One region of the Pseudoglutamicibacter cumminsii genome, then DNA from elsewhere that is predicted to be linked to it. Evidence: riboswitches for the same ligand, from Rfam matches in the RefSeq annotation. Region 1 holds a riboswitch; each other region holds the start of a gene.
What was found. Region 1 has a riboswitch for S-adenosylmethionine ahead of JOD50_RS04255 (flavin reductase family protein). Riboswitches for the same ligand answer to the same signal wherever they lie in the genome.

Region 1 (2,193 bases):
GTCGTATTCACGGCGGTCGTCGGCATCTGCGTTTTCGACGTCGTCGCGTTCGATGATCTTGGAACCGTCGGCAGCGATCTTAATTTCGTGGATCTTGCCGCCCTCGTAGACTTCTACTTCCCAGCCGCTCTTGTCGTCATCCCAGTCGAGGTCAACGACCTTGCCGCCGATTTCTTTTTCAGCGGTGTCGATCGCCTTGAGAGCGTTGTCCTTGCTGCCACCCTTGGTTGGGGCCGCGGCGTCGTTGTTGTCATTATTGTCGTCAGCGTCGTCAGAATCGTCCATGTCATCGCTGGTGTCTTGCGATGCCATGTCTTCAGACTCAGTGTTCTGCGTGGCTTCCTGAGTCTGCTGAGTTTCGCTCTCGTTGGAGGAGTTGTTGTCCTCCGCTGGAGTGCCACATGCGGACAAAGCCAGCGCGAGGGCAGCTACGGACGTGAGGGCTAAATGTTTCTTCTCCATGGCTTAAGCCTATGCATATGTGAAAGGGGATTTCACTGATTATTTCTAAGCTATAAGCCTATTTAGGTGTTCCGCTCAAGCATGTGACACCGGGCTCCAGGCCGTTACGCCGTCACGAGTTCGCGGTCTCGCACCTGCGCGAGGTCGTGGAACGTCTTGCCGTGCAGCACGATCGGTTCGCCGTGGTCTTCGCCCTGGGATACAGCGTGAACCTTCAGGAGCACGATGGTGTGGTCGCCTGCCGGCACGGTGTCGTAGACCGAGGTTTCCAGCCACAGTGCAGCGCGGTCCAGGAACAGCGCGCCGGAGTCCGCCAAGGTGACGTCGAGGCCGTTGAAACGCTTGGTTTCGTCGCGGGATGCGAGCTGATAGCAGACCTCGCGATGCTCATCTGCAAGCACGGAGACGCCGAGGCGGTAGCCGTGCTTGAGGCGCTGCCACGTACGGGATTCGTTTCGGACGGAGAACGAGACGAGCGCGGGCTCATATGAGATTCCGACTGCGAAGCTCGAAGTGACCATGCCTTCGTGGCGTCCACCTACCCGCGAGCACAGGGCTGCGACCCCTACTGGGAATCGGTCGAATGCGGTACGCAGGGTTGCCTGGTCGAAAGTATGGGTCAGGGACATGGCGATTCATCCTTCGCGGTTACGGCCGTCCTCTATGGCCGGCGCAGCTTGCCGTCGGCATTCCCGACGGCCGAATCGTCACCTGGGGCACCCCACCTACGCGAGAGGGTTGCCGACGGATTAGCCAGGGCCTAAAAATCCGTACTCATGATTCGTGTTTTAAACGATAAGCAGTTCTGCGAGGGGCCCGCAACTGGATGTGTCGTTTAATTCATTTAATGAGACGAACGCCGCCACCCTTCGCGGGTGACGGCGTTCGTTTATGCTTCAGAGTTCGTAATCTTCGAGCCTGCGCAGTGCGCTAATGCTCGGTTTTACTTGCCCTTTGGCGTTGCAACAACGTGCAGCGTGGTGTTCGCGAGAACGTCTTCGTGCAGGCGGACGGTGGCCTTGTAGTGGCCGGTGGTCTTGACCTGCTGTGCGATCTCGATGGTGCGCTTGTCGACCTTGCCCAGGCCCTGAGCCTCGATTGCTGCTGCAACGTCGGCCTGCTTGACGGTACCGAAGAGGCGGCCGGACTCGCCAGCGTTAACCTCGATGCGGATCTCAGCAGCCTTGAGTGCTTCAGCGATCTTCTGTGCTTCTTCGAGGTTCGCTACGCGGTGGGCCTCGCGAGCGGCCTTGATGGACTCGACGTCCTTCTCGCCACCCTTGGTCCAGATGATCGCGTAGCCGCGTGGCAGCAGGTAGTTGCGTGCGTAGCCGTCGCGTACTTCGACGATGTCGCCAGCAGCACCCAGGCCGGTTACCTCATGCGTGAGAATAAGCTTTGCCATGTTTCTTCTCTCCTCCTTCTTGCTTAGCCGCGGCCAGCGCCGGAGTAGGGAAGCAGAGCGACTTCGCGCGCGTTCTTGATCGCCTGAGCGATCTTGCGCTGCTCCTGCACGGACACGCCAGTTACACGACGAGCGCGGATCTTGCCGCGGTCAGAGATGAACTTGCGAAGAAGGGCGACATCTTTGTAGTCGATGACCTCGATGTCGGCGGCCTTGAGCGGGTTGGCCTTAGGCTTAGGCTTGCGAATTTCAGGCTTAGCCATCGTGGAGCTCCTTAGTTTGTTTTGGAGCCCGCAGTTTTAGCTGCGGGATGGATGTTGGATTGG
Region 2 (2,193 bases), 200 kb from region 1:
GCCATACCCGGCACCTCACGCAAATCGCGTAATCCCGATGACAAAAAATGACACAAGCTAACCGGCTACTACACTTTCGGAAGCATCGCACCGCCCCAGGGCATATGCTCAGGGCAGTTATTTCTGCGGACGAAAGGGCTATGGCGACGTGGAATTTGCACGGCCAGAAGTTTTCTTGACCGTCGATATCATCGCGCTTGTCATCAACGGGATCATGGGCGGGGTGATTGCTCGGCGACTGAACTTTGACCCCGTCGGTTTCGTCGTCATGGCGATCGTCACCGCGCTCGGCGGCGGCATTGTCCGCGACCTCATGATCGACCAAGGCCCACCCGTCGCAACCACCAACCCGTGGTATCTGCCGGCCGCGATCCTAGGTGCGTTCATCGCGTTCCTCATGCCGCTCAACGGCAAGTGGACGACGCGCACACTCACTCTGCTGGACGGCCTCGCATTGGGTGCGTGGTCGGCCACCGGAACCCTCAAAGCGCTCTCCGCCGGCTTGGATTGGTTACCGTCGCTTTTGATGGGCGTCATGACGGCGGTGGGTGGCGGCATGATCCGCGACTTCATGGTCGGTCAGGTCCCGACCGTGTTCAGGCGCTCCCCGCTGTACGCGACGGCCTCGCTGTTCGGTTCGGTACAGATGCTGCTGTTTTTCTACCTCAAGCTCTCCGACTGGGGCATGTTCGTTGCGATGTTCAGCGTCGGAATCCTGGTGATTCTGGCCCAGAAGTACAACCTATACTTGCCGGGCCCCACGGAAATCCGCTTGCCTCGCCGCCGCATCCCGTCCATCTTGCGGCGTGAGGCCCGCAGCGCGAACCCGTCCACGGGCGCGATCCCGGTGATCGATGCGGCGGCTGGCTCCCGTACGGACGGCACCACAGACTCAGCTTCCGATGCGGTGGCCACTCATGGGGAAGCCGGCGGCTCGGTCACTCAGAACCAACGTCTGAGTCAGCAGCGAATTGAGCACCAGCACCGCATCCATAAACGGCGGGTCCAACAAACACAATCCAAGCGAGCACAAGCAAGGCAAGCTTCCGCATCCAGCCGCGCAGCCACCGGACATCTCACATCGGCGATGCCTAAATGGCGCCTCAAGCAAGCACGTAACAACCGCTGAAGCGCGAGAGCCGTTAACGACGCAACCACCGCATCGGGCACTTTCGCTACCTTGCGAACGTGCCCATGTTGAGCAACATGACACACACGCCCACCTGATTTGCGTGAGGCCGCCTTCGTCACCCACTATGGACACCACAACCATCCAGAGCGGCTGAGAGATCTGGCTCTACGACGCCGCAGCAACCACCCCGGTTACGACGGGCATGGTGCTCACGCCAGGATCGATGGAGTGACAAAGCATGACATTGACGTCAACACCCGCGCATCAAGCCGCCTCCGCACAGGACGCATCACAGGACACAGCACAGCTCGACGCCAGGCAGCTCAGCGCCGAAGAACATCAGGCGTACTGGGCGGAACAGGCCGCCCAGCTCACCTGGGAGACCCCTTGGGACACCGTGCACACGCTGACCCCTCCCAACCCTGAAACTCAGGAAGGGCTCCAGCAAACTTGGTTCGCGGGAGGCACCCTCAACGCCGCCGTCAACTGCGCAGACCGCCACGTAGCGGCAGGCAATGGGGACAAGGTCGCGCTCTACTTCGAAGGCGAGCCCGGCGACCGCCGCACCGTGACCTACCGCGAACTCACCGAGGAAGTCTCGCAAGCCGCCCACGCGCTCACGGAACTCGGCATCGGCCGCGGCGACCGCGTCGTGGTCTATCTTCCGGTGCTCGTCGAGACCATCGTCATCACGCTTGCTTGCGCACGCATCGGGGCTGTGCATTCGCTCGTTTTCGGTGGCTTCAGCGCGGAAGCACTGCGCTTCCGCATCGAAGACACCCGCGCCAAACTGCTCGTCACGAGCGACGGCCAGTACCGCCGCGGCAAAGCCGTGCCCGTCAAAGACATCGCGGACGAAGCCGCGTCCGGCGACAATCAGCTTGAGCACGTGCTCGTGATCGACCGCACCGGCCACCGCGACATCCCGTGGACCGAAGGGCGCGACATCTGGTGGGACCAGATCGTTCCGCGCCAGCCGCGCGAGCACACAGCGGAAGCGTTCGATGCGGAAAACCCGATGTTCATCATGTACACCTCTGGAACCACAGGGAAACCGAAAG
Region 3 (2,193 bases), 290 kb from region 1:
GTGTTCCTGCCGGGCACGTACACGACCTGCCCGGCCTGCCACGGCAAGCGTTATAGGCCGGAGATCCTTGAGGTGCAGTGGAACGGCCGCAGCATCGCGGATGTTTTGGCGTTGACCGTGGACGAGGCGCTTGAGGCTTTCGCGGAGGAGCCGCGGATTCTACGCTCGGTCGAATTCCTGCACGCGCTCGGTCTGGGCTATCTGCGGCTGGGGCAGGGTTCCCCGGAGCTTTCGGGCGGCGAGGCGCAACGGATCAAGCTCGCCTCCGAGATGCAACGCGGCTCCAGCCGTAAGCACAGCCTGTACCTACTGGATGAGCCGACGACGGGGCTGCACCCCGCGGACGTTGACCTGCTGCTTGCGCAGTTGCGGCGGTTGGTCGAGGATGGCGCGACGGTGGTCGTGGTTGAGCACGACCTCCGGGTGGTCGCGCAGGCTGACCACGTCATCGACGTCGGCCCGGGAGCCGGCGACGAGGGCGGCCAGATCCTCGCAACAGGAACGCCGGCCGCGGTCGCTCAGCAGGGTGTGGGCCCGGATTCGCGCTCGGTTACGGCGCAGGCGCTGGCTGAACGAGCCGGCCTGCGCTGAGCTTGATGCGGCGGCGATGGAGGCGAGGGTGAAGAACGCTAACACAGACACCCCGCCCACCTCTGACACAGCTTGTTCGAGCTAAGAGAAGCCACCGCTATTCAGAACGTGCAGGGGGTTATCGGGCCGTCCTGGAGACCGACACAGCACCAGCTCCGACTATCGCCAACGCGGATAGTGAGCATACTGAAGCTAGCCGACCACATGACCTCAACATCCTCTGCTTGGGCTGCGAGGTTGACACGACTCGACAGAAAGATCGGATCATGGTTCCACATTAGATGGATGCCACTACCCGTCACGAAAATAAGCTGGTGCCCTATCGAAGTGATGATCTGCGCAGGTTCCCAATCATCGCTCAGCATCGCTCTTCGAGCACGAACCCAGTGCATCTGATGCCCCAAAGAAGCATAGTCAGTGCACTTGGCGATGTCCGCGCTGTGTTGGAGGGGGCCGCCGGGGCGGTCAGAATCATCGTGATCCGAAGAGAAGCTCGGATTGGTCATGATTATTTCCTTGAATGTCGCTGTTTCCACTCGATTCTTTTGATCGAGGGCCAATCTTCTCCCAGGAGCACCGCTAGCGATAAGCGGTTGCTAGTCGACAAGCTGAGAGGCTTCACGTCAGACTTCTTGATTGTGATTTGAGTGTAGCTGACACTGCTGACAAGAATTAAACAAGAATTAAATAAGAATCGAAGGGTTAGAAACAATCGCTTCACACGGCTGACCATCCCAATGCTGCGGATCAATCAGCGTATCCCCGTGCGCGATATTGAACTTGTCATAGTTCACGTCATGCAAAAACATGTTGATACGCGCCAGGTTCTAGGTAGTCAGGTTAATGTCCTGACCGTAATACCCCTGCCGCACACCATTCGGTCCGAGGACCTTCGCGGACTTAAGAAGCAGTGAGCCCGAAACGACCGCAGGGTCAATATCAACACCCGCCCACAGCGCCACACCTCGCACCTCGGTGAGACCGTGCCCGAGCAGCGCGCGCAGTCCATCAAAGAGCACCGGATGCAGTTCTTCGGCGTGCGCCTGCCACCTGCCGGTGGCGAGTTCGTCACACACCGCTTTACCGAGCGCGGTTGCCACCGGGTTCCCGCCAAAGGTCGAACCGTGCGTTCCCGGCGTGAATACGCCCATCACCTCGTTGCTGCCGAGCACCGCCGACACCGGGTAAAGACCGGCACTCAGCGATTTTGCACAGGTGACAATATCGGGCAGGATGCCCTCGACCTGGAAACGGAACGGCGTCCCGGTGTGAACGGACCGAATCCATCCCGCGCGTTTTCGTCATCGCTGAACGACATGATGGTCGTGGTACGGCCGTGGAAGTTGCCGCGCATCACAATGATTCTGGCCTAGTCGGCGGCCACGCCTTTCACCTTGCAGCCCCACTTGCGGGCGGCTTTGATCGCGGTTTCGTTGGCTTCGGCGCCGGTGTTCATCATTAGCACGCGGTCGAGGCCTGACAGCTTCGTGATCGCCTCGGCGAACTCGCCAAAGCGGTGGCGTAGAACGCTCGCGACGTGACGTCGAGCTTGCGCATCTGGGCGCAGGCGATATCGATGAACTTGTCGTTCGAGTGGCCGAA
Region 4 (2,193 bases), 620 kb from region 1:
CGGCCTTCTTCTCTTCAGGGCTCAGCTGCGAATGGGTCGTGGACGACGGGTGCGCGACAAGCGAGCGAACGTCACCCAGGTTGGCAACGAGCGAATGCAGCTCGAGCGCGTCCACGAAAGCGCGGGCGGCTTCTTCGTCTTCCTCTGCGTCCTTGATTTCGAACGAGACGATCGCACCCACGCCGTTCGGTGCGTAGTGGCGGCCGCGTTCGTACCACGGGCAGGACTTCAGGCCCGCGTAGATGGTCGCGGAGACGTCGTCCCGGGCTTCGAGCCATTCAGCGACCTTCTGCGCGTTTTCGATATGCCGCTCAACGCGCAACGAGAGCGTCTCGAGGCCCTGAGCGATCAGGAACGAGTTCATTGGGGAGATCGCCGCACCCGTGTCACGCAGCAGCTGCACGCGGATCTTGAGGATGTAGGAAAGGTTCGCGCCCAGAGGCGAACCGACTCCCATGTCGCGGCCGTAGACGATGCCGTGGTAGGACTCGTCCGGCTGGTTGAAGCCCGGGAAGCGTTCCGGATGCTTGGTGTAGTCGAAGTTGCCGGAGTCGATGATGGCCCCGCCCATCACGGTTCCGTGGCCGCCGAGGTACTTGGTTGCGGAGTGGACGACGACGTCGGCGCCCCATTCGATAGGCCGCAGCGAGTACGGGGTTGCCAGCGTGTTGTCGATGATGAGTGGCACACCGGCTTCGTCGTGTGCGATTGCGGCGATGTTTTCGATGTCGAACACGTCTTGGCGTGGATTGCCGATGGTTTCGCCGAAGAACGCTTTGGTGTTCGGCTTGATCGCGCGGCGCCAGGCGTCGAGATCGTCTGGATCCTCCACGAAAGTGACCTCAACGCCGAGCTTAGGCAAGGTGTGCTTGAAGAGGTTCTGGGTTCCGCCGTAGAGGGATGGCGAGGCGACGATGTGGTCGCCGGCTTCTGCGACGTTGAGGATCGCATAGCTTGTTGCGGCCATGCCGGATGCGACGAACAGCGCGCCGACACCGCCTTCGAGGTTTGCGATGCGGTTTTCGATGACCTCGGTGGTTGGGTTGTTGAGGCGCGTGTAGATCGGGCCGAGCTCGCTCAACGCGAAACGATTCGCCGCCGATTCGGTGTCCGGGAACACGTACGCGTTGGTCAAGTGGATCGGTAGAGCCTGCGACCCCGTGACTGGGTCTGGCGTCTGGCCGGCGTGAATCTGACGAGTTTCAAATTTCTGCTGGGACATTAAAAGAGCACCCCTTGCTCACTGTGAGGGGCTTGCCCGCGCATGTCAGACGACGACAACGCTTGAAGAGGAAAAGTTACGTCCGCCCGGTTACGGGCGGGCATAGCCCGCGCTTGCCACAGCGGCATTCCCGTGTGGCCAGGTCCTCACCCGGGGCACCCCGCCGCGGACGGAGGGTTGCCGGCCAGCAAACCGGGGTTTTGCACTGGCACTCATGACCTTGCTCATTAGCGTACAGCACTGATGAACGACGAGGCCAGAGCGTGTTCACAATGTGAACCGCGCCGCGCATCGGCGTTTATTTCATGACCTTTCGCGAAGACCTACAGGCCCTTCCCAGTCGCATAAACAAGCACATCGGAAACCTCAACTTAGGCAAACCTAAGTAGAGATGTAGCTCACACAGTGCCAGATTTAAACCATGAAGCTCGACCACGTTTCTTACGCATGCGGGCCAGAGGGCCTGACGACTACTGCTGACCGTATCGCCGAGCAGCTCGGACTCCGATACGTCAAAGGAGGCGTGCACCCACGCTTCGGAACACGCAACGTGTTCTTCCCACTCCGCAACCACCAGTACCTCGAAGTCGTCGAGGTACTCGACCACCCGGCCACGTTGCAGCAGCCATTCGGCAAAGCTGTGCGTGAGCGCTCCGAGATGGGCGGCGGCTGGATGGGCTGGGTTGTTTCCGTCGACGACATGACCCCAATCGAAGAACGCCTCCAGCGCGGTGCTGTCCCTGGCTCCCGTAAGTTCCCGGACGGCCGCGAACTCACGTGGCGGCAGATCGGTATCAACGGGCTCATCGCAGACCCACAATTGCCTTATTTCCTGCGCTGGGATGAGGGCTTCGAGGACCTGCACCCGTCCATGGCCGAAGAGCCACACGGTGAAATCGTGGAGCTCACGATCTCCGGCAACCGCGACCGCATCGACGAATGGCTCGGCCACCCAGGTGAAGACTTCAAGG

Region 2: another riboswitch for S-adenosylmethionine. It lies ahead of acs (acetate--CoA ligase); the one in region 1 lies ahead of JOD50_RS04255 (flavin reductase family protein).
Region 3: another riboswitch for S-adenosylmethionine. It lies ahead of JOD50_RS05565 (hypothetical protein); the one in region 1 lies ahead of JOD50_RS04255 (flavin reductase family protein).
Region 4: another riboswitch for S-adenosylmethionine. It lies ahead of JOD50_RS06950 (O-acetylhomoserine aminocarboxypropyltransferase/cysteine synthase family protein); the one in region 1 lies ahead of JOD50_RS04255 (flavin reductase family protein).

What each region holds. Positions count from the first base shown of each region.
Region 1 covers NZ_JAFBCO010000001.1:917,259-919,451, forward strand. The annotation lists gene JOD50_RS04250 (PepSY domain-containing protein) at 1-462, opposite strand, end outside; gene JOD50_RS04255 (flavin reductase family protein) at 567-1,091, opposite strand; SAM riboswitch class IV at 1,131-1,244, opposite strand; gene rplI (50S ribosomal protein L9) at 1,406-1,867, opposite strand; gene rpsR (30S ribosomal protein S18) at 1,891-2,130, opposite strand.
Region 2 covers NZ_JAFBCO010000001.1:1,117,924-1,120,116, reverse strand. The annotation lists gene JOD50_RS05175 (TRIC cation channel family protein) at 149-1,129, shown strand; SAM riboswitch class I at 1,267-1,362, shown strand; gene acs (acetate--CoA ligase) at 1,371-2,193, shown strand, end outside.
Region 3 covers NZ_JAFBCO010000001.1:1,211,468-1,213,660, reverse strand. The annotation lists gene JOD50_RS05570 (excinuclease ABC subunit UvrA) at 1-591, shown strand, start outside; gene JOD50_RS05565 (hypothetical protein) at 693-1,097, opposite strand; SAM riboswitch class IV at 1,113-1,229, opposite strand; partial or broken gene JOD50_RS10745 (N-6 DNA methylase) at 1,290-1,526, opposite strand; partial or broken gene JOD50_RS10740 (aminotransferase class III-fold pyridoxal phosphate-dependent enzyme) at 1,548-1,814, opposite strand; gene JOD50_RS10520 (hypothetical protein) at 1,961-2,050, opposite strand; gene JOD50_RS05550 (aminotransferase class III-fold pyridoxal phosphate-dependent enzyme) at 2,050-2,193, opposite strand, start outside.
Region 4 covers NZ_JAFBCO010000001.1:1,532,556-1,534,748, reverse strand. The annotation lists gene JOD50_RS06950 (O-acetylhomoserine aminocarboxypropyltransferase/cysteine synthase family protein) at 1-1,222, opposite strand, end outside; SAM riboswitch class IV at 1,327-1,442, opposite strand; gene JOD50_RS06945 (VOC family protein) at 1,644-2,193, shown strand, end outside.